Regions from separate parts of the Phytohabitans rumicis genome, predicted to be linked through region 2. Evidence: riboswitches for the same ligand, from Rfam matches in the RefSeq annotation. Region 2 holds a riboswitch; each other region holds the start of a gene.

The links. A riboswitch is a leader RNA that binds a small molecule or an ion and turns the genes downstream of it on or off. The one in region 2 is predicted to bind cyclic di-AMP.
Region 1: linked by a shared signal. The riboswitch ahead of Prum_RS25960 (C40 family peptidase) and the one ahead of Prum_RS27980 (coiled-coil domain-containing protein) in region 2 are both predicted to bind cyclic di-AMP.
Region 3: linked by a shared signal. The riboswitch ahead of Prum_RS17035 (coiled-coil domain-containing protein) and the one ahead of Prum_RS27980 (coiled-coil domain-containing protein) in region 2 are both predicted to bind cyclic di-AMP.

What each region holds. Positions count from the first base shown of each region.
Region 1 covers NZ_BLPG01000001.1:5,698,886-5,706,081, forward strand. Annotated here, with positions in the region: gene Prum_RS25935 (MurR/RpiR family transcriptional regulator) at 1-82, shown strand, start outside; gene Prum_RS25940 (N-acetylmuramic acid 6-phosphate etherase) at 99-1,013, shown strand; gene Prum_RS25945 (sigma-70 family RNA polymerase sigma factor) at 1,367-2,368, shown strand; gene Prum_RS25950 (Uma2 family endonuclease) at 2,430-2,948, opposite strand; gene Prum_RS25955 (DNA-3-methyladenine glycosylase family protein) at 3,016-3,900, opposite strand; partial or broken gene Prum_RS25960 (C40 family peptidase) at 4,017-4,972, opposite strand; cyclic di-AMP (ydaO/yuaA leader) riboswitch at 4,982-5,133, opposite strand; gene Prum_RS25965 (ABC transporter ATP-binding protein) at 5,321-6,094, shown strand; gene Prum_RS25970 (ABC transporter ATP-binding protein) at 6,091-6,861, shown strand; gene Prum_RS25975 (AMP-dependent synthetase/ligase) at 6,858-7,196, shown strand, end outside.
Region 2 covers NZ_BLPG01000001.1:6,143,368-6,150,563, reverse strand. Annotated here, with positions in the region: gene Prum_RS27995 (HelD family protein) at 1-1,198, shown strand, start outside; gene Prum_RS27990 (SMP-30/gluconolactonase/LRE family protein) at 1,182-2,108, opposite strand; gene Prum_RS27985 (cation diffusion facilitator family transporter) at 2,194-3,099, shown strand; cyclic di-AMP (ydaO/yuaA leader) riboswitch at 3,194-3,350, shown strand; gene Prum_RS27980 (coiled-coil domain-containing protein) at 3,355-4,350, shown strand; gene surE (5'/3'-nucleotidase SurE) at 4,980-5,750, shown strand; partial or broken gene Prum_RS51990 (serine/threonine-protein kinase) at 5,789-6,559, opposite strand; gene Prum_RS27970 (STAS domain-containing protein) at 6,628-6,996, opposite strand.
Region 3 covers NZ_BLPG01000001.1:3,860,009-3,867,204, forward strand. Annotated here, with positions in the region: gene Prum_RS17010 (SigE family RNA polymerase sigma factor) at 1-76, shown strand, start outside; gene Prum_RS17015 (hypothetical protein) at 73-1,239, shown strand; gene Prum_RS17020 (TolB-like translocation protein) at 1,254-2,297, opposite strand; gene Prum_RS17025 (SigE family RNA polymerase sigma factor) at 2,294-2,818, opposite strand; gene Prum_RS17030 (glycoside hydrolase family 10-like protein) at 2,888-4,447, shown strand; cyclic di-AMP (ydaO/yuaA leader) riboswitch at 4,568-4,703, shown strand; gene Prum_RS17035 (coiled-coil domain-containing protein) at 4,883-5,785, shown strand; gene Prum_RS17040 (glycoside hydrolase family 65 protein) at 5,834-7,196, opposite strand, start outside.

The sequences.
Region 1 (7,196 bases), 440 kb from region 2:
CAAGACGCGCCGGGCATTGGAAGTCACCGCCGAGGCCGTCCAGAGCCACCGCGTCACGTCCTCCCGCCGTTCCGCGCGTTGAGCCGGGAGTTGGCTGCGTGACCATCGACAAGGCTGTGGTCCGCGTCGCCGCGCCGACCGAGCGGCGCAATCCTCGCAGCGTCGACCTCGACCTGATGTCCACTCGGGACGTTCTCGGCGTGATCAACGAGGCCGACCGGACGGTGCCGGCCGCGGTGGCCGGGGTCCTCGACGAGATCACCGCCGCAGTCGAGTTGGCTGTCGCCGCGATCCGTGGCGGGCACCGGGTGCACTACTTCGGCGCGGGCACGTCCGGCCGGGTCGGTGTGATCGACGTCGCGGAGCTGCCGCCGACGTTCAACTCCCCGGACGACTGGTTCTGTGCCCACCTGGCCGGCGGCGACGAGGCGATGTTCCGGGCCGTCGAGGACGCCGAGGACGACGTGGACGCCGGTGCGCGCGAGGCGGCCGGCTGTGTCCGCCCCGGCGACCTGGTGGTCGGGCTGGCGGCGAGCGGGCGTACGCCGTACGTCCTGGGCGCGCTGCGCTCGGCGCGGACGATCGGCGCCCGCGGCGTGCTGGTGGCGGCCGACCCGGAGGCGGCGGCGGCCACCGAGGTCGACGTCTTCATCGGGATGGACACCGGGCCCGAGGTGGTCACCGGCTCCACCCGGATGAAGGCGGCCACCGCGCAGAAGCTCGTCCTGAACGCGTTCTCCACCGCGGTGATGGTCCGCCTCGGCCGGGTCTACTCCAACCTCATGATCGACATGGTGGCCACGAACGCGAAGCTGCGTGGCCGGATGATCTCGATCCTGATCGAGGCGACCGGGATGGACGAAGAGCTCTGCCGCCGCGCCCTCGCCGACGCGAACGGCGACCTGAAGACCGCTCTCGTGGCGCTCGTTTCCGGGGCGGGTGTCGCCGATTCCCGAGCCGCGTTGGCGCGCTCGGCCGGACAGGTCCGAGGCGCGCTGTCGCTTTTGAGTTAGCGCGCCCATCGCCCGGGTAATCCTTGATCTGACAGTGAACCGCCTACGGCGTACGTGCGTACTGTGAAGTGACGAGGATCGCAGACAGGTAGTGACCCGGATCGCTGTGGAGGCTGGAGCCCGGATGTTCTCATTATTCGGGCGAAGTATGCGCAGCGTCCGCGCAATCCGCCCCTAGGTCGGACTCCGAAGCCCTGATGAGGGACAGTGCACAGCAACTATGCACCGCACTCTCAGCTAGTACACAGGCATTCGTGACACTTTCGACTCAGGAGACGGAATCCCTTACGCGTCTCATCTGTTGTGTAGGTGTCAGCACCGCGGGGCAGAGCGGAAGTTACGGGGGAGGGCTGATGAACGTGGGGACCGCAAGGAACAGGGCAACTGGGGCGAGCGAGGGGATCGTGAGCAACGTGGAAAGCAATGTGGTGATGCGCACGGACGAGGTCGCCGAGGAGCGCGACCTGGTCGGCGTCTACCTGCACGAGATCTCCCGCACGCCACTGCTCGACGCCGCCACCGAGGTCGACCTCTCTAAGGCCATCGAGGCCGGGCTGTACGCCGAGCACCTGCTCGACGAGGGCCAGATCCCGAAGGGCGTGGGCCGCGAGGAGCTGGAGCGCCTCGTCATCGAGGGCGAGCGCGCCAAGGACCTCTTCATCCGGGCCAACCTCCGGCTGGTCGTCTCGATCGCCCGCCGGTACGTCCGGTCCGGCATGCCGATGCTCGACCTGATCCAGGAGGGCAACACCGGCCTGGTGCGCGCCGTCGAAAAGTTCGACTACGAGCGCGGGTTCAAGTTCTCGACGTACGCGACGTGGTGGATCCGCCAGGCCATCAGCCGGGCGATCGCCCAGCAGGAGCGCACCGTCCGGCTGCCCGTGCACCTGGTCGAAGACGTCAACCGGATGCGCAACGTCGCCCGGCAGCTCACCCGCGAGCTCGGCTCCGACCCGGAGCCGGAGCAGATCGCGGTGGCGCTCGGCGTGCCGGTCGAGCGGGTCCACGAGCTGGTCCGCTGGTCGCAGGACACGGTGTCGCTCGACACCCCGGTCGGCGACGACGGCGACACCAACCTCGGCGACCTGGTGGCCGACAGTGACGCCCCGTCTCCGGAAGAGGTCGTGCTGACCGCACTGGAGCGGCAGCGCATCGAGGGCCTGCTCAACCACCTCGACGACCGGTCCGCCGGCATCATGCGCGCCCGGTACGGCCTGGAGGACGGGCGGGAGCACTCGCTGACCGAGGTCGCGTCGCGCTTCTCCCTCTCCCGGGAGCGGATCCGGCAGCTCGAGATCCAGGCGCTGGGCCGGCTCCGCGAGCTGGCTCGGGCCGAGGGCCTGCAGGCCGCGTAACTCTCCCCACTCGTACCGCGAACGGCCGGCGTCCCCCAGGGCGCCGGCCGTTTTGTGACAGTCAGGAGAGCCCGCGCTCTTCCAACTCGGCGAGCGTGGCCTGACTGGTAACGACGTAGGTGTTCGCGTCGGCCTTCAGCTCGTGCATCGTGATCAAGGCGTTCTTCTTGTCACCCTCGATGGGCTCCGCGAGCCAGTAGCCAGGGATGCCCCTCTCGGCGTACCACTGGGTGTCGCGGTCCTTGCCGTCGGAGCCTGGCGACCACACCTCGACGACGAGCGCGATCGCGGCGGCGAGATGCCAGGTGACGTCCCAGTCCTCCGGCTCCGCGTTGAACACTGCCACGTCGGGCACGCGCGTATCGCGCACGGTGTTGAGGACACCGACCTGCTGCGACGCGATACGGTTCGCAGCGCGGAGAAGGTTACAAATCCTTCTCTCGATCTCCTGGTGCCAGAACCTGGCCGGCGACATGATCAACAAACTCCCGTCGTGCAGCTCGTAGCGCAGCTCGGGCGGCAGATCCTTGATGGCGTCGACCGTCCAAACCTCGACGGCCGGCAGGTGCAGTGTGACCACGTCGCCCTCCTCCGGGATTACCCAACAGCGTAGGGCGGCGTGGTGCGAGACGACCACAGACGTGGTGTTATGCGGCCACGGGGAGCGGCTCGGCGACCCAGGACGACGCGGTGCGAGCGTAGTAGGCCCACCAGCCGACCCAGCGGCCGTAGTGCGCGCGCAACTCGGCGGGACCGGGCGGGGTCTCGCCGTACACCGCGCGGGCGGCTGCCTCGAACTGCGCCATGCCCAGCGGTGCGTCGTCGGGGCGGCCGAGGACCCGCAGCAGCAGTGCCTGGGCGGTGAACTCGCCGATCCCCGGCACGGCGAGGAGTGCCTTGCGCACCTCGTCGTACGCCCCGGTGTGCAGCCACTCCTCGTCGAGCGCGGCCACCCCGGCCACCACGGTGCGGAGCCGGTCGGCGCGTTGCCGGTTGCCGGCGTACCCGATCAGCTCCGCGTCGCCGAGCGCGCCGATGGTGGCCAGCGACGGGAAGGCGACGTGGTCGACGCCGTCCACCGTGAGCCGTGGGCCGAGCTCGGCGGCGATGCGGCGCTTGCGGGCGGTCGCGTACCACTGGGTGCTGCGTTGGGTCAGGGTGAAGTAGACGGTGCCCTCGGCGAGCGAGGCGAAGCGCACCTGGTGCAGGCCGTGGGCGGCCCGGACGACGTGCGCCATCGGGCCGTCCCGCTCGGCGCTGGCGAGGAAGCCCGACATGTCGTCGTCGAGGCTCAGCCACCGCGAGACGGCGCGCTCGATCTCCGCCCGCTCCTCGCGCGCGAGCGCCCGACCGGAGTGGACGCCAAGCGAGAGGTCGGGCCCGAGCTCGGCGACGACCGCCTCCGCGCCGAGGCGGAACGCCTTGCGCACCCGCCCCCCAACGACCTGGTGACCACCGGCGGAAGGCGCAAACCCAGCAAGCGCCCGCAGCGACATCTCGAACGAGTACGGCTCAGCAACACGGATACTCATGCGCTGAGCCTGAACCCGAGGTGTGACACTCCCCGCCTCCCGACGGCGATCTTGGAGTTATCAGGTTCAGATGTCCGGTATGGAACCTGACAACTCCAAGATCAACGGGGATTGCCTTAGCGGACGCGCCCGTAGCCGTACGGGGTCATCATGTCGACCGTCGAGAGCTTGACACTCTCGCCGGGCTGGGGGCGTGGATGACCTTGCCGCTGCCCACGTAGATGGCCACGTGTCCCAGGTCGCTGTAGAAGACCAGGTCGCCGGGTTGCAGGGAGCCGCGGCCGATGTGCGCCACCACGTCCCACTGCATGGCGGCGTTGTGCGGCAGCGTCTTGCCGGCCGCCTTCCAGGCCGCGAGCGTCAGCCCCGAGCAGTCGTACCCGTCCGGACCGTCGGCCGCCCAGACGTACGGCGTACCGATGGCGTTGTAGGCGAACCGCACGGCCACGCCCGCCTTGCCGGAGACGGACGGGATGGTCCCGGTGTACGAGCCGCTGGACGACGTGGCCGAGCCGTACGCCTTCTGGCGCATCTCGTAGAGCTTGGCCAGGTCGGCCTCGATCTTCTTCTTGCCGGCCGCCAACTCCTTGAGCTGCGCGGTCTGCTTGGCCTCGGTGGTGTCCAGGTTCGCCTTCTCATCGGCGTACTGCCGCTGAGCCGCCGTGTAGCCGGCGACCTGCTCCTGCCGGTCCCGGGCGAGCTGGTCCAGCATGCCCAGGCGGTCGATGAGCGGGCCGCTGCCGTCCAGCAGCGCGCTCGCCTCGCCCACCTGACCGGTCCGGTACGCCACGGCCGCCATCTGCCCGACGTCGGCGCCGGCCTTCGCGACCTGCTGCTCCAGCGGGGCCATCTTGGCGGCCAGCGCGGCCGAGGCGGCCTTGGTGTCCTTGAGCTGCTCGTTGAGCTTGTTGTAGGACTCGACGACCTTTTCCAGCTCGGTCGACGACTTGTTGATCTGCTGGGTCAGCTCACTCGCCGACGGCTCGGCCTGGGCGGCCGTGGCCGGCACGGTCAGCCCGATTCCGAGTCCGACCAGCACGAGGGCGCGCAGCAGCTTTCGCGCGGGGGACAAACGCGAACCCTTCTTCCGCAACGCCGCCTACCGAGTTAGCTGACGGGTTCGGGCGGGAAGAACGCCCTTCCGCGCGTGGCGCGGATTCACCCCATTACTCGAGTTGGGTCCCCGGTTCGCTTACGGACAGTGATCATCCAGCGATTCGGCGGCACCGGGCCGGTGCCACCCGGGGGATGACTGACGACCGGACCAGCGGCTCCAACCTAACGTGATCATCGGGCAGGTGAAAGTGCTGGTCGGATGAATTACTGACGGTGACCAACCGAGACCAAACCGTCGCTTGACCTAGCTGTGAGGTTTAGTTAAATGATCGGTAACTTGTGACGTGAAACACAGGAGCCGCCGATGCTCCAGGTGCAGAACCTCGAGGTTGTCTACGACGACGTGATGCTGGTCCTGCGCGGTGTGAGCGTGGCGGTGCCGCCGGGTGGCATCGTCGCCCTCCTCGGCGCCAACGGCGCGGGCAAGACCACCCTCCTGCGGGCGATCACCGGCCTGCTCGACGTGCACGACGGCGAGGTGACCAAGGGCTCGGTGACCCTGGACGGCGAGCCCGTCCACCACCTCCGCCCGGCGGCCCTCGTCCGGCGCGGCATCTGCCAGGTGATGGAGGGGCGGCGGATCTTCGCGGAGCTGACCGTCGAGGAGAACCTCCGCATCGGCGGCCACACCAGCCCGCGGACCATCAAGGCGCGCATGGAGGACGTCCTGACGCTCTTCCCGGTCCTGGCCGAGCGCCGGCGGCGCACCGCCGGCTACCTGTCCGGCGGCGAGCAGCAGATGCTCGCGATGGGCCGCGCGCTCATGGCCGAGCCCCGCTATCTGCTGCTCGACGAGCCCAGCCTCGGCCTGGCGCCGCGCCTGGTGGAGCAGGTGCGCGGGCTCATCGTCGAGATCAACAAGCGGGGCACCGGCGTCCTGCTGGTCGAGCAGAACGCCACCATGGCGCTGTCCATCGCGGCGCACGGCTACGTCCTGGAGACCGGCAAGGTGGTCCTCGACAAGCCGGCCGACCAGCTGCTGGCCGACGAGGACATCCGGGAGTTCTACCTCGGACTCACCCGGGAGAGCTTTCGCGACGTCAAACACTACAAGCGGCGGAAGCGGTGGCTCTCGTGACGATTCTGGAGTGCCACGACCTGCGGCTCGGCTTCGCCGGCGTCAAGGCCATCGACGGGGTGAGCTTCAGCGTCGGGCGCCGGGAGCTCTTCGCCATCATCGGGCCCAACGGCGCCGGCAAGACCTCCATCTTCAACGTGCTCTCCGGCGTGTACCGCCCGCAGTCCGGCCGCGTCGTCTTCGACGGCACCGACATCGCCGGCAAGCGGCCGCACGCCATCGCCGCCCAGGGCATGGCCCGCACGTTCCAGAACGTCGAGCTCTTCGCGAACCTCACCGTCCTGGACAACCTGATGCTCGGACGGCACAACCACATCCGGTACGGGCCGCTGTCCGCGATCGCGTGGCTCGGGCGGGCCCGGCGGGAGGAACTGGCCAGCCGGGCCGCCATCGAGACCATTGTGGACTTTCTCGAACTGGAGCAGTGGCGGCGCCTGCCGGTCGGTTTGCTGCCCTACGGCGTACAGAAACGGGTCGAGCTCGGCCGGGCGCTCGCCATGGAACCCAAGCTGCTGCTGCTCGACGAGCCGGTCGGCGGCATGAACCGCGAGGAGACCGAGGACATGGCCCGCTTCATCCTCGACATCCGCGACGAACTCGACATCCCCATCCTGCTCGTGGAGCACGACATGGGTCTCGTGATGGACCTCGCCGACCGGGTGCTGGTGGTCGACTTCGGGAGGCCGATCGCCACCGGCGCGCCGGCCGAGATCCAGCACGACCCCGACGTCATCCGCGCCTACCTCGGGGAGGTGCAGCCCACATGACGGCGACGACCCAGACCCGCACGGCCACGACCATCGCTTCCCGGGTACGCGACCACGCGCTCGCCGGTCCACATCGGATCGCCATGCGGGAGAAGGACTTCGGCATCTGGCAGGAGGTGAGCTGGGCCGACTACTGGGACACCGTGCAGACCGTCGCGCACGCGCTGCTGGCCCTCGGCGTACAGCCGGGCGACCGGGTCGCGATCCACTCCGAGAACCGCCGGGAGTGGCTGTACGCCGACGTGGCGACCGTGGCGGTGCGCGGCACCACGGTGGGGCTGTATCCGACCAACCCGGCACCCGAGGTCGGCTACCTGCTCTCGCACTCGGGCGCC
Region 2 (7,196 bases):
CGTGCCGAACGGCCCGACCGACCTGCGCCTGCTCTACCGCGGCGACCTGCTGCGCCTCGGCACGGCCGAATTGGACGCGATCCGGGCCCGCGCGCTGCCCCGCGGCGCGCGCCGCAACGAGGTGCGCCGGGCCGGCATCGACGGCCTCTTCGAGGCACTGTGGGCGCAGGCGCAGGCCCATAAGATCGGTGGCCTGCCGTCGCAGATCGAGTTCGAGGACGACCTGGCCGAGCGGCCGGACTTCCGGGACTTCCTGCGCGCGTGGTGGCCCCGGCTGGCGCCCCGCCACGTGCTCGCCTGGCTGGCCGATCCGGCGCGCCTGCGGGCGTACACGTCGGGGATTTTGAGCGGTCCGGAGATCGCGCTGCTCGCGGACGCCTTCGTGCCCGGGGATCCGACCGTCGCGGACGTGGCGCTGCTCGACGAGTTGGACGAGATGCTCGGCCGGCCGCCGCAGCCGGCGCGCAAGCAGCGCGACCCGTTCCACGTGGTCGACGGCGTGCGCGAGGTGAGCACCTACGCGGACCGGCAGCGCGCGGCCCGCGCCGCCGCGGTGCGGCGTCCGGACGACTACCGCGAGTACGCCCACGTGGTGGTCGACGAGTCGCAGGACGTCTCGCCAATGCAGTGGCGGATGCTGGGCCGTCGCGGCCGGCTCGCCTCGTGGACCGTGGTCGGCGACCCGGCGCAGAGCGCCTGGACCGGCGACCCGACCGAGCTGGCCCGGGCCCGCGACCGCGCGCTGGGTAGCCGCCGGCGGCACGAGTTCACGCTCACCACGAACTACCGCAACTCCGCGGAGATCTTCGCGCTGGCCGCCGAGGTGATCCGTGAGGTCTCCCCCGGCATCACGCTGCCCCGGGCGGTGCGCTCCACCGGCGTACCCCCGGAGCAATTGACCCTGGCCCCGGCGGACCTGCCGGATGCGACCCGCAAGGCCGCGGCGCGGCTGCTGGATGAGGTCGAGGGCACGGTCGGCGTCATCGCGCCGGTGCCACGCCGCGACGAGGTCGCGGCGTGGCTCACCGAGCTGCCCGCGGACCGCTTGCAGGTGGTCACCAGCTTGCAGGCCAAGGGCATGGAGTACGACGGCGTGGCGCTGGTCGCGCCGGAGGAGATCCGGAAAGAGGACGGCGCGCGGACCCTCTACGTGGCCCTGTCCCGCGCGACCCAGCGCCTCGTCACGCTGTCCGCTTGACCGCGACCGCCGTGTACGTGGTGTCCGGCGTCGGCGTCGTGGTGAAGCGGGCGTTCGGCAGGTAGAGCCGGTCGCCGAACGCGGCGACGGTCGTGGGTACGTCGAAGTTCGGGCTGGTGAGGCGGGTGACCAGGGCACCGCTGGTGCCCCGCCGGTCGAGGCGGAAGACGGCGACCTGGTTGAGCCTGTTCTGCACCACGTAGAGGCTGCGGCCGAGCACCAGCAGCCCGTCGCCGTTGGTGAGGATCTCGCCGCCGAGGTCGACCTGGGTGGTCGCGCCGGTGGCCGGGTTGACCCGGAAGAGTCCGCCCGTGTTGGACTGCACGACCAGCAGCGCCCGCCCGTCCGGCGTGGGCGCGATCCCGTTGACGTTGAAGCCGGCCTGGTAGACGAGGTCGCCGCTGTACGGCAACGGGGTGAAGGCGCCGGGCCGCGTCACCTTGTAGAGGAACGGGTTGTTCGAGTCGGTGAAGAACGCCCCGAACGGGGTCACCACGACGTCGTTGATGAACGTCGGCGCGCTCGCGAACTGATACGACGCGAGGATCTCCCCGGTACGCGGGTCGACGACCCGGCCGTCGCCGGCTGCTCCGCCGGCGACGAAGAGGCCGTGGCGGTCGATTTTCAAGCCGACGGACGGCGTGCCCGGTCCGGGCGAGATGACCTTGCCGCGGCCGGTGACGAGGCTGGCCCGGTAGATGCGGCCGTCGGCGAGGGAGCCGAAGTAGGCGTACGGCTGCTTGCCGATGGCGATGCCCTCCGGCCGGAAGCCGTTGGGCAGCGCGATGACGTCGGGAAGGTGCTTCTGACCGGCGCTCGCGGCGCTTGGAACGCTGACGGTGGCCGCCGATATCGCTGCGGCGGCGGAGGACGTGAGGAGAGCACGACGAGTAAGCACACTTCGATCCACGCACATCACTGCCACTCGGTTCGATGGCATTGGATTTCAGTACCAGGTTTGCACACATTGCAATGTCAGCATATATTTGACGGCCATGGGTGCGGGACACGATCACGGGGCAGTGGCCACGCGGGCCGGTGAGCGCCATCGCGGGCGGCTGTGGGCGGCGTTTGCGCTGCTCGCGGCGTTCATGGTGATCGAGGCGGTCGCCGCGCTGCTGACCGGCTCGCTCGCCCTGCTGTCCGACGCCGGGCACATGTTCACCGACGTGCTCGGGATCGGGATGGCACTGGCGGCCATCTACGCTGCCTCGCGGGCCGCCGGCGATCCGCAGCGGACGTTCGGGCTGTACCGGCTGGAGGTGCTCGCGGCGCTCGGCAACGCGGTGCTGCTCTTCGGCGTGGCGATCTACGTCCTGATCGAGTCGGTACGCCGCTTCGCCGACCCGCCCGAGGTGCCCGCCGGCCCGATGCTCGTGGTCGCCGCGGCCGGGCTGGTCGCCAACCTCGTCGCGTTCGGCCTGCTGCGCTCCGGCGCGAAGGAGAGCCTGAACGTGCGCGGCGCGTACCTGGAGGTGCTCGGCGACCTGCTCGGCTCGGCCGGCGTGATCGTCGCGGCCGCGGTGATCGCCCTGACCGACTGGTGGTACGCCGACCCGATCGTCGCCGTCGCGGTGGGCCTGTTCATCCTGCCGCGCACCTGGAAGCTGGCCCGCGCGGCGGTGCGCATCCTCGTGCAGGCCGCGCCCGAGCACGTCGACGTGACCGCCGTACAGACCCGCCTGGCCGCCGTGCCCGGCGTGTGCGACGTGCACGACCTGCACGTGTGGACGCTCACCTCCGGCATGGACGTGGCGTCCGCCCACCTCACCCTCGACCCGGCCGCGCAGGTCGGCCCTGTTCTGGTCGCCGCGCGCGAGGCGCTGCACGACGACTTCGACATCGCGCACGCCACCCTCCAGGTCGAGCCGGCGGAGTCCTGCCAAGAGACCACATGGTGACCAATTCGTGACGGTCCGTACGAGACTGGGCACATCGATGACGAGCCGGTACGCTCGGCTCCGGCCACTGCCCGGCGGCGCCCCTCGGCGCCGGTGGTGGCTGCCGCCGAATCGCCGCATGCTCGGTCTCGCATCGAGCCTTGGGTGAGCCGGGGAACCACCGAACTACTGGGGTGAATCCGCGCGAGCGGTAGGGGTACTTCCGTCCCGAACCCGTCAGCTAACTCGGTAGGCGGCTGACTGGAAGGACGGTTGATGGCTCACGCCCGCAGCCGATTCGGGCTCGCCGCTGTGCTGCTCGCGGCCGCGTTCGCCCTGGTCGGCATCCACCCTGCACCGGCGGCCGCCGCGCCCAACGACCCCGAGGGCGGCACGGCCACGCTCCGCGATCAACTCGAAGCGGCGAGCAAGGGTTTCGTGGTCGCACAGTCCACACTGGCCAAGTCGAAGAAGCGGCAGCAGGAGCTGACCACGCAACTCGCCCAGGTGGAGCGCGACCTCGTCGTCAAGCAGTCCACGCTGGGTGAGGTGGCCAACACGGCGTACCAGCGGGGTCGTCTCGGTCCGATCTCGGCGCTGCTCAACAGCGACTCGCCGGAAGGCTTCATGGACCGGGCCGCGGCACTCGACGCGCTCGCCGCCACCGAGGACAAGAAGCTCCGCGACCTGCTCGACACCCAGGAAGATGTCAAGAACGCCAAGCTCGCGATCGACAACGAGATCCGCGAGCAGCAGAAGCAGGTCCAGGTCATGGCCGCCCGCAAGAAGCAGGCCGAAAACGCCCTCGCCGCCGAGGGTGGTGGCGACAGCGCAGACGGGCCGAGCGGCAGCGGCGCGGCGACCGCCAGCCAGGGACCGAGCGGCTCCGGCAGCTGCTCCGTCAAGGACCCGACCGGCACCGGCGGCTGCATCACCCCGCGGCTCCTGCACGCGTACAACGAGACGAAGAAGGCCGGCTTCAGCAAGTACGTCTACTGCTGGCGCAGCGGCGGCTCGGGTGAACACCCCAAGGGCCGGGCATGCGACTGGGCGGTGGCGTCGGGCGGCTTCGGCAGCGTGGCGAGCGGCAGCAACAAGGACTACGGCGACCGGCTCGCCAACTTCTACATCAAGAACGCGAGCGCTCTCGGCGTGCTCTACGTGATCTGGTTCCGCCGGATCTGGCTACCAAGCAGCGGCTGGAAGTCGTACAGCGGCAGCGGCAGCCCCTCCGCCGAACACACCGACCACGTCCACCTATCCGTAACGTAGCTCCGCTCCCTCGCTCCCTCGCTCCTCGCGCGCTCTGCTCGCGCTCGGCGCGGGCTCTGCTCGTCGATCAAGGGCAAACGGTCGTGGTTCGATCTCCGATCCGCGACCGTTTGCCCTTGATCGGCGTAGAAGTCCTTGATCGGCGTAGAAGTCCTTGATCGGCGCGGCCGCCCCACATGAGGCGGCACCCCGGTACGGGTGCGTGCAAACCCGTACCGGGGTGCCGTGACCCGGTCTCGCCGGTCTGGGGGGATGCGCGAGACCGGGCCGGGCGGGGTTGCCCCTTTACCCCTGTGTCCAAGCCTGTAAGAAAGGCGCTGCACCCTCGCTACGCGTTACACCCCCGGCACCCATCAGCCGGAACCGTCGACTTGGTGGGGCAAAGGTTGGTTCCCGCCCCCAGTAGGGGTCCCCTGCTGGGGGCGACGCGGGCGCGGAGCGGGACGCACCGCGGACGCCCGCCCGCCGATCAAGGGAAAGCCCGTCGATCAAGGGCAAATGGTCGTGGTTTGGAGATCAAAGCACGACCATTTGCCCTTGATCGACGCGCGCGCCCGGGCGCGCAGACGGACGCGCACGCACGGACGGGCAGACGGACGGGCACGTAGCCTGGCGGGGAGGGGAGGGCGATGAAGGTATTGGTTACCAACGACGATGGCATCGCCGCACCTGGGATCCGGGCGCTGGCTCGGGCGGCGGTGGACGCGGGGCTGGAGGTGGTGGTCGCCGCGCCGATCGAGGAGGCGAGCGGGATGAGCGCCGCCATGACCGCGGTCAGGCAGGACGGGCGGATCGTCGTCACCGCGCACCCGCTGGACGGGCTGGACGGTGTCGAGTCGTACGGGGTGGCCGGCTCCCCCGGGTTCATCGCGCTGATCGCGACGTTGGGCGCGTTCGGGCCGCCGCCGGAGCTCGTGCTGTCGGGCATCAACCGCGGCGCCAACACCGGGCTGGCCCTGCTGCACTCGGGCACGGTGGGTGCGGCGTTCACGGCGGCGGCGAACGGCTGCCGCGCGCTGGCCGTATCGCTGGACATGCCGATGGCCGACGTTTTCCGTGCGGGCAGGCCCGCCGACGAGCACCGGCACTGGGCGACGGCGGGGACGGTCGCGGCCGAGTTGCTGCCCGCGTTGAAGAGCGCGCCGGAGCGGACCGTCTTCAACCTCAACGTGCCGGATCTGCCACGCGACCGGCTCCGGGGCGTACGTCGGGCGCGGCTGGCCAGCTTCGGTCAGGTGCGGATGGCGGTGGCGGAGGTCGGGGTGGGCTACGTGCGCACGACCCTGGAGGAGACCGACGTACGCCTGGAGCCGGGCACCGACGCGGCACTGCTCGTGGAGGGGTACGCCACCGTCACCGCGGTCCGGGCGGTGTCCGAAGTGGACGTCGAGCTGCCCTGACCCACCAGCGCACCCCACAGCGCGAGCGCCACCTCGGAGCTGCTCGGGCGCTGCGCGGCCTGCTTGGCCATGCAGGCCCGGCAGAGGTCGGCGAGCTGCCGCGGCAGTCCGGCCACCGCGAGCACCGGCGTCGGCGCCATGCCACGAAAGTTCGGCATCCCTCCCGGGTACGGCGAACGCCCGGTCACCATCTCGTACAGGAGCACGCCCAGCGCGTACACGTCGTCGGCGGGCTGGGCGGCGGAGGTAACCCGGTGCGCCGGCACGAGGGGGCGCCGCGGCAGAGTGGTCCGGGTGAGCCGGGGCCGGTCCGGGCGAGGGCGCGGGCGCTCCACAGTGGCCGCCAGCCCGAAGTCAATGATCTTGACGCCGTTGTCGGTCAGCATGATGTTGCTGGCGGTGATGTCGCGGTGCACAAAACCGCGCCGGTGCGCCACGGCCAGCACGTCGGCGACCGTCGCCGCGATGTGGACGGCCTCCGGCCAGGGCAGGGCGCCACCCTCCAACCGGTCCGCCAGCGAGACCCCGGCGAGCAACTCCATCACGACGTACGGCGCGACGCCGCCGCCGGGTAGCGGTGCGTCGCCGTGGTCGTAGATCCGCGGCACGCTCGGGTGGCGCAGCCGGTCGGTGATGAGCGCCTCGCGCCGTACGCTCTCCCGCGCGCGGGCGTCGGCGAGGGCCGGGGCCAGCACCTTGACCGCGATGGGACGTGGCGACAGCGCGTCGACAGCCTGGTACACGACCGAGACCCCGCCGCGCCCGATCGGGTGCAGCAGGACGTACCGGCCGACGATGGCGGTGCCCATCCGCAGCAACGTCACGTCACCGGACTATTCCGTACAGGACGGGTAATCTACAAGCGTCAAATCCGTGGTCACGCGTTCGGCGAGGGCACCTCGGAGCCGGCTGCGGAGCCGGCGAAGTAGGGCTCCGGAGCGCCGAACAGGCCGAGCAGGCCGGTGACCCACAGCTGCCGGTGCACGAACCGGCTGGGCTCGGTGACCAGCAGCTTGACGCCGCTGACCTCGGCCGTCTGGAACCCGGCGACCATCGCGCTGATGCCCACCGAGTCGATGAAGCTCACCAGCCTCATGTTGAGCTGGATGCGCGTTGGCCGGCTCTTGGTGAGCACAGCCGCCACCGCTTCACGCACCTCGTGCGCCGTGTCGACATCGATCTCTCCGCGCGGAGCAATTTCCACCACACCGCCGGGCAGGGCCGACGTAACGATCGACAGGCTCACGCGAGCACCTCCACTCGCCCGGGCACCCCGGGCGTCTCGTCAGTACGCGGGCCGCGACCGAGCGTATTCCTCCGCCCGGCCGGCCGCCAGCCCCCGTGGGCGGCAATGTGCGCGGATCGCTGCCACAAATCCGCCCATACCAGCACATCTGGCATCATATTTCCCACAGTCACCGCGTCTGAAACCACCCTCAAGAGTAC
Region 3 (7,196 bases), 2.3 Mb from region 2:
GGTCAAATCGTGGCTGCATCGGGCCCGTGCCGCGCTGGCGGCCCAGCTGTCCGAAGCGCGAGGAGGTGACGCATGATCGGGGAGCAGCCGGACCAGCTCGGTGACGCGTTCGCCGCCTTCCGGGAGCAGGTGCTGCCCGAGGTGCGCCCGACCGGGATCGACGCGGTGCAGCGGACAGTCCGGCGCCGCCGGCGGCGGGCCGCGGTCGTGGTGGCGGCGGTCACCGTGGTGGCGGTCGCTCTCCCGATCGTCGCGTACGCCGGCCTGACCGACGGCGACCGGCCACCGGGGCCCACCGACTCGCCATCGCCGTCGACGACCGGCTCCGCGTCGCCGACTCCCTCGCCGACCCCCTCACCGTCCATGGTGGACGGAAGGATCACCCGCGAGCAGCTCCTCGCCGCCGCCGTCGACCTGCCCGACTGGTGGCCCGGCGCGATAGACGAGTGCACGACCGAGGACGTGCGACTGCGGCCAAGCCCCGACGGCACCTCCGCACCGGCACTGCTCGACCTGCGACACGGCGACGTGGACGGCGACCCGGCGGCCGAGACGGTCGTCCGGCTCGAGTGCGGGGGCGGGGACGAGACGGCGCGGCAGGTCGTCGCGTTCGATCGGGACGGCGCCGGCCAGATCACCGCCCTCGGCCAGGTCGTCCGCAACGGCTCCGGAGTGTCGGACCTCACGGAGTTCGAGATCGCCAGCGGCAAGGTGCGGGTCCTGGTCGTCGGTCCCGACCGGGTGCGGCAGTGGCGGACCTACTCCTGGGCCGGCGACCGGTTCCGCCAGACCGGCGGGCCGACAGCGTTCGCGTCGCCGTCGCAGACCACCGCTCCGCCGGCGCCGGCCTTCCGGCTCACGATCACCGCGACCGACATGGTGTACGGACCGGTGGAGGCCGATAGTTGGCGGCGCGCCACCACCACGGTCACGATCGTCAACGCCAGTGCCGCCACGGTGGACTATCCACTGGTGACATTCCCGCGGAACAGCCGCGACGAGGCCGAGCACGCGATCTGGTCCGGTTGCCCGACCATGCAAGGCCGGCCGGATCGGATCGTGTGCGTCGCCGACCCGCTCGGCCCCGGCGAGCAGCGCAGCATCGCGCTTGCCTTCATCACCCATGAAGACGGCCCACCCGGCCCGGCGACGTTGCGCGTGGACGCGGGGGCCGACAGCGATGGCACCGTGCTGCCGGGCACCGGCCAGGAGACCACGTTCCAGGTGTCGTTCAGCTGACGGATAAGGCGGGCTCAGGGCACGTAGCGCAGGAGTCGGGTCTCATGGGGCCACTTCGGCTCCTGCCAGGAGGCGAGGAGTGCGCCATCCGGGGAGCGGAGCTCCAGGGTGTACGCGTCACCTGCCGCCACCCGTAGCAGCAGCCCACCGTCCGGGGTGAGCAGCGCGTTCTCGCACGTCAGCTGGCTGACCTCCCCGCTCAACCCGTCGATCAGGCGGTCGGCGAACGACAGGGTGATGCCCTCCGGGCAGTTGCAGCCGTCCGGTTCGCCGACCGCCGCGACCACCTTCGCCCCGTCGTTCGAGATGCTCACCGGGTAGCGGACGTACGCGGGGTCACGGAGCTGGACCGGTACGACCCGCCGGGCGGTCCCGTCGGCCTGCACCGTCAGCAGCTGGGAGTTGAGCGACCCGTTCGGAAACTGGACGTACGCCAGCCGGCGGCCGTCCGGTGACCACACCGGGAAGCAGCCGCCCGTCTGGTCCACTTCCGCGACCGGAGAGCCGTCCGCGTCGGCGACCATCAGCGCGCTGTCTTCCCAGCCACCCGAGACGAACGCGACCCGGCCGCCGTCCGGTGACCAGGACGGCCGGCCGCAGTCGCTCTGCAGCTCCTGCGTGCCGACCTTGGTCGCCTCCGAGCCGTCGGTGCGACCGACCATGACGGCGCCGTCGACCGTGACCCAGGCGGCGCGGTGCCCGTCCGGGGACAGGGCCACGGTCTCGCCGAGCGCGCCCGAGGGGAACTTCGCGAACTCCTCCAGCTCGCCGCCGGGTGCGAGCCGGTAGACCGTGTACGCCGGCAGCTCCGACGAGGCGAAGTACACGGTCCCGGGAATGGTGACCACGGGCTCGGCCGGCGGGAGGGCCCGCTCCGACGGGAGTGCCCGCACCGCGCCGTACGTGGCGCCGGCGGCCAGGGCGACGACGGCGAGCGACCCTGCGACGGCACGACGGGCGCGCAGCCGCCGGGAGGTGGCGAGCACCCGGTCGTGCAGGTCGACCGGCTGGACGTCCTCGGCGAGCTCGGTCAGGGCCGTCGAAAGGGAGTTCTTCACAGCGCTCCTTCCCCAAGGTGGGTCCGCAGGCGGGCCAGCGCGCGGGCGCACGTCGACTTGACGGTGCCGAGGGTGACGCCCAGCATCTCGGCGGTCTCGACCTCGGTGCGGTCCTCGAAGAACCGCAGCACGAGGACCGCCCGCTGCTTCGCGGTCAGCCGCATCAGCGCGGCCTGCAGGGTGAGGCGGAGGGCGACGCCGTCGGCCGACGATGCCTGCGCGGACGGCCGCGGCTCGGGCACCGCGTCGGCAAGCGATTCCGGTACGCGCCGCCGGCGCCACCAGTTGACCTGCAGGTGGTACATGGTCCGCCGGGTGTACGCCTCGGCATTGCCGGTGTCCCGCAGCCGCCGCCAGGCCCGGTGCGTACGGGCGAGCGCCGACTGCACCAGGTCCTCCGCGAGGTGCTGGTCTCCGGTCAGCAGGTACGCCGAGCGCAGCAACGCCGGCGTGCGGGACCGGACGAACGCGTCGAAGTCCACGCTTTCCGCCCCGGTAGGCACCGTCACAAGAAGTGGCACGCCACCCAAGACGTCTCCCACCCGGTAGAGGGTTGCCGATCGACCGCATCTCATGGGCACACTGGGGCGATGTCGCCAGCCCCACCCCGCGGCCCGATCGCGGCGGTCCTCGCTTTCGTCGTCCTCGCCACGGTCGGGGTGGCGCGCTGGCAGGCGCGCCCGGACCCGGCGGACGAGGTGGCCACCTCGGCGGTGGCCCGGGGCAGTTGCGCCGGGCGGCCCATGGAGGCGACCCACCAGCTGCGCGGCATGTGGCTCACTACGGTCAGCAACATCGACTGGCCGAGCCGCCCCGGCCTGGACGCCGAGACGGTCAAGAAGGAGTATCGCGGCTGGCTCGACCTGGCGCAGCAACGCGGGCACAACGCGGTTTTCGTCCACGTACGCCCCAGCGGCGACGCGTTCTGGGAGTCGACGTACGCGCCGTGGTCGTACTGGCTGACCGGCCGCAAGGACGGGCAGAGCCCCGGGTGGGACCCGATGGAGTTCATGGTCGCCGAGGCGCACGCCCGCAACATCGAGTTCCACGCCTGGTTCAACCCGTACAAAGCGGGCCAGACCGGGGTCATCAACGAGCTGCCGGTCGACCATCCGCTGCGCGCGCACCCGGACTGGGCGGTGGCGTACCCGGCGAAGGGCAAGGGCAGCCGCCTGTACTACAACCCGGGCATCCCCGAGGCGCGGCGGTTCGTCGAGGACTCGATCCTCGACGCGGTCACCCGGTACGACATCGACGGCGTGCACTTCGACGACTTTTTCTACCCGTACCCGGTCAAAAAGGAAGATTTCTCCGACGCGAAGGCTTTCCAGCAGTACGGCAACGGCCTGTCCAAGGCGGACTGGCGCCGGCAGAACGTCAACCTGTTCGTCCAGGAGACCAACCAGCGGGTCAAGGAAGCCAAGCCGTGGATGAAGTTCGGCATCAGCCCGTTCGGCATCTGGCGGAACGCCGCCAACGACCCGCTCGGCTCGCAGACCCGCGGGCTGCAGAGCTATGACGCGATCTACGCGGACACCCGGCTCTGGGTGAAGGAACGCTGGGTCGACTACATCGTGCCGCAGCTCTACTGGCACATCGGCTTCGCCATCGCCGACTACGCGAAGCTGCTGCCCTGGTGGTCCGAGGTGATCAAGGGCAGCGGGGTGCAGCTCTACATCGGCATGGCGGACTACCGCATCGGCCAGTCGGGGGCCTGGCGCAACCCGGCCCAGCTGGACCAGCAGCTCACGCTCAACAGCAAGCATCCGGTCAGCGGCACCGTTCATTTCAGCGCCAAGCAGGTACGCGCCGACCGGCTGGGCGCGGTCACCCGGTACGCGAAGGCGCACTACGCCGCGCCCGCCCTGGTGCCGCCCATGTCACACCTCCGCGGTGATCTGCCCGACACACCGAAGATCCAGGAGGCGGAGTACGACGACGGCGGGGTGAAGCTCCGCTGGTCAAAGACGGGGACCAGCTATGCGGTGTACCGGGTCGACGGCGACGCGGCCAATCTCGTGGCCACGACACGCGACACGAGCTGGGCGGACACCGGCGCAACCGAGGACCGGTCGTACACCTATTGCGTGACCGCCCTGGACCGGTTGTGGAACGAAACAAGCCCGAGCGAACCGCGGGTCGTTGACTGAACAATTACCGAACGTCGTTGCCCAGTAACACCTTTTGCCTGGTCAGAGCAATATCGAAGTCCACTCTCGATCCGGTAAGCTTTCCGGCGGTCTCCGCCCGGCGGCGCCCCACGGTGCCGGCGGTGACCGCCGCCTAATTGCTCACGCTGAGCGAGCCGGGGAACCACCGTAAGTGGGGTGAATCCGCAACCGCGGTAGGGATCGTTCCCGTCCCGAACCCGTCAGCTAACTCGGTAGGCGGCCGACGGGAGGAACGTGTATGACGGCATCCGTACGTCGCCGGCGCTTGTCGCTGGCTGTTGCCCTGGTCGCCGCGGCGGCCGCGTTGTCCGGAGTGGCGATCGGGCCAAGTGGTGGAGCGGCGGCAGCGTCGCCGGTGGCGTTAGCGCCCACGCCGAACCCGGGCGACGAGGGGGCACACCGCTCCTGCGGGACGTGCTGGAGTCCACCAGCCGCGGGTACGTCGAAGCCCGCAATGCCGTCACCAAGTCGCGCAACCGGCAGTTGCAGCTCTCCCTTGAGCTCCGCAAGGCGGAAGAGCAGATCAAGGCGATGGAGCCCGAGGTCGCGCTGCTGGCCGGCTCGGCGTACCGGAATGGCCGGATCGGGCCGATGACCCTGCTGCTCAACAGCGCCTCGCCCGACGAGTTCCTGCAGCGGGCCGCGGCGCTGGACATGCTGGCCGCCCGCGACAACGCGCGGCTGGCCAAGCTCAAGGCGGCCCTCGACCAGGCATCGCGGGCCAAGGCGGCGATCGACGCCGAGGTCAAGGACGAGCAGAAGCAGCTCACCATCATGGCCAAGCAGAAGTCCGAGGCGGAGAAGGCGCTGAAGCTGGTCGGCGGCAAGGCGACCGGCGGCTTCGTCAACGCGAACTCGCCGCTGGCGAAGCAGGCGCCGCGCAACAACGACGGCGGGTTCTCCGCGCAGAGTTGCTCGGAGGACGACCCGACCACCGGGCGCTGCATCACGCCCCGGACGCTGCACATGCTCAAGGAGACGCAGCGCCTCATCGCCCAGATCCATCCGAACGACAAGGGCGCCAAGCGGTTCGTGAGCTGCTTCCGGTCGGGCGGGCCGTTTGAGCACCCGAAGGGCCGGGCCTGCGACTGGTCGGCCCAGAAGAGCAACTTCGGCGGCGACGCGACCGGGGACGACAAGTTCTACGGCAACAACCTGGCCGCGTTCTTCGTGCGCAACGCCGACCGGCTGGGCGTCATGTACGTGATCTGGTACCGGCAGTTCTGGTCACCGGCGACGGGGTGGAAGTCGTACGGCGGCGCGAACGGCGACCCGTCCAGCGACCACACCAACCACGTACACATCTCGATGCTGTAAGGGCCTGCCAGCGCGGTGCGCTGGCAGGCCCCGTGGCCTTGCGTGCCGTCAGGCGTCGGGCATCCGGCGGGCCGGGGCCCGCCCGAAGGGCTGCCGCGGCGGCGGACCGACCGGCGGCAGCGCCGGGATCGGCCGGCTGAGCGGCGCGTCGCTGGTCACGGTCACATGCTCCCCATGGTGTACGAGGTCGAGCTTGGCCCCGTCGTGACCGTTGCGCAGCGAGTAGGTCACCTCGTGCTGGGTCACGTCGACCCGCAGCCGCAGCCCGCGCCACAGCATGGAGAACTCCATGCGGTTGATCCGGCTCGGCAGCCGCGGCGCGAACGACAGCTCGCCGCCGTGGTCGCGCATGCCGCCGAGACCGGCCACGATGGCGAGCCAGGCGCCGGCGAGCGCGGCGATGTGCAGGCCCTCGCGGGTGTTGTTGTGGATGTCGTGCAGGTCCATCAGGGCGGCCTCGCCCAGATAGTCGTGGGCCAACTCGAGGTGGCCCACCTCGGCCGCCATGACCGCCTGGGTGCACGTCGACAGCGACGAGTCGCGCACGGTGCGCTGCTCGTAGTAGGCGAAGTTGCGCGCCTTCTGCTCGGGCGTGAACGCGTCACCCCGCCAATGCATCGCCAGCACCAGGTCGGCCTGCTTGAGGACCTGCTTGCGGTACAGGTCGAAGTACGGGTAGTTCAGCAGCAGCGGGTACTTGCCCGGCGGGGTGGCCGCGAAGTCCCACTCCTGGAGCCGGGTGAACTCCTCACACTGCTGGTGGACGCCCAACTCCTCGTCGTACGGGACGTGCATGGCCGCGGCGGCGTCACGCCACGACGCGGCCTCTTCCTCGTCGACGCCGAGCCGGCGGGCCTGCTCGGGGTGGCGCAGCGACGCCTCGGCGGCGCCGATCATGTTCTTCTGCGCCATCAGGTTGGTGTAGATGTTGTCGTTAACAACCGCGGTGTACTCGTCCGGCCCGGTGACCCCGTCGATGTGGAACACCCCGTGCCGGTCGTGGTGGCCCAGCGAGCGCCACAGCCGGGCGGTGTCCACCAGCAGTTCCAGGCCGACCTCGCGCTCGAAGTCGTAGTCGCCGGTGGCCACCACGTACCGCATCACCGCGTCCGCGATGTCCGCGCCGATGTGGAACGCCGCCGTGCCCGCCGGCCAGTACCCCGAACACTCCTGCCCGCGGACCGTACGCCAGGGGAACGCCGCGCCCTTGAGGCCCAGCGTCTGCGCCCGCTCCCGGGCCAGGTCGAGCGTGGCGTGCCGCCACCGCAGGCCGTGCGTGACCGCCTCCGGCTGGGTGTACGTCAACACCGGCAGCACGAACGTCTCGGTGTCCCAGAACACGTGGCCGTCGTACCCGGGTCCGGTGAGGCCCTTGGCTGCGATGGGCCGCATCTCCGCGCGGGCGCCGGCC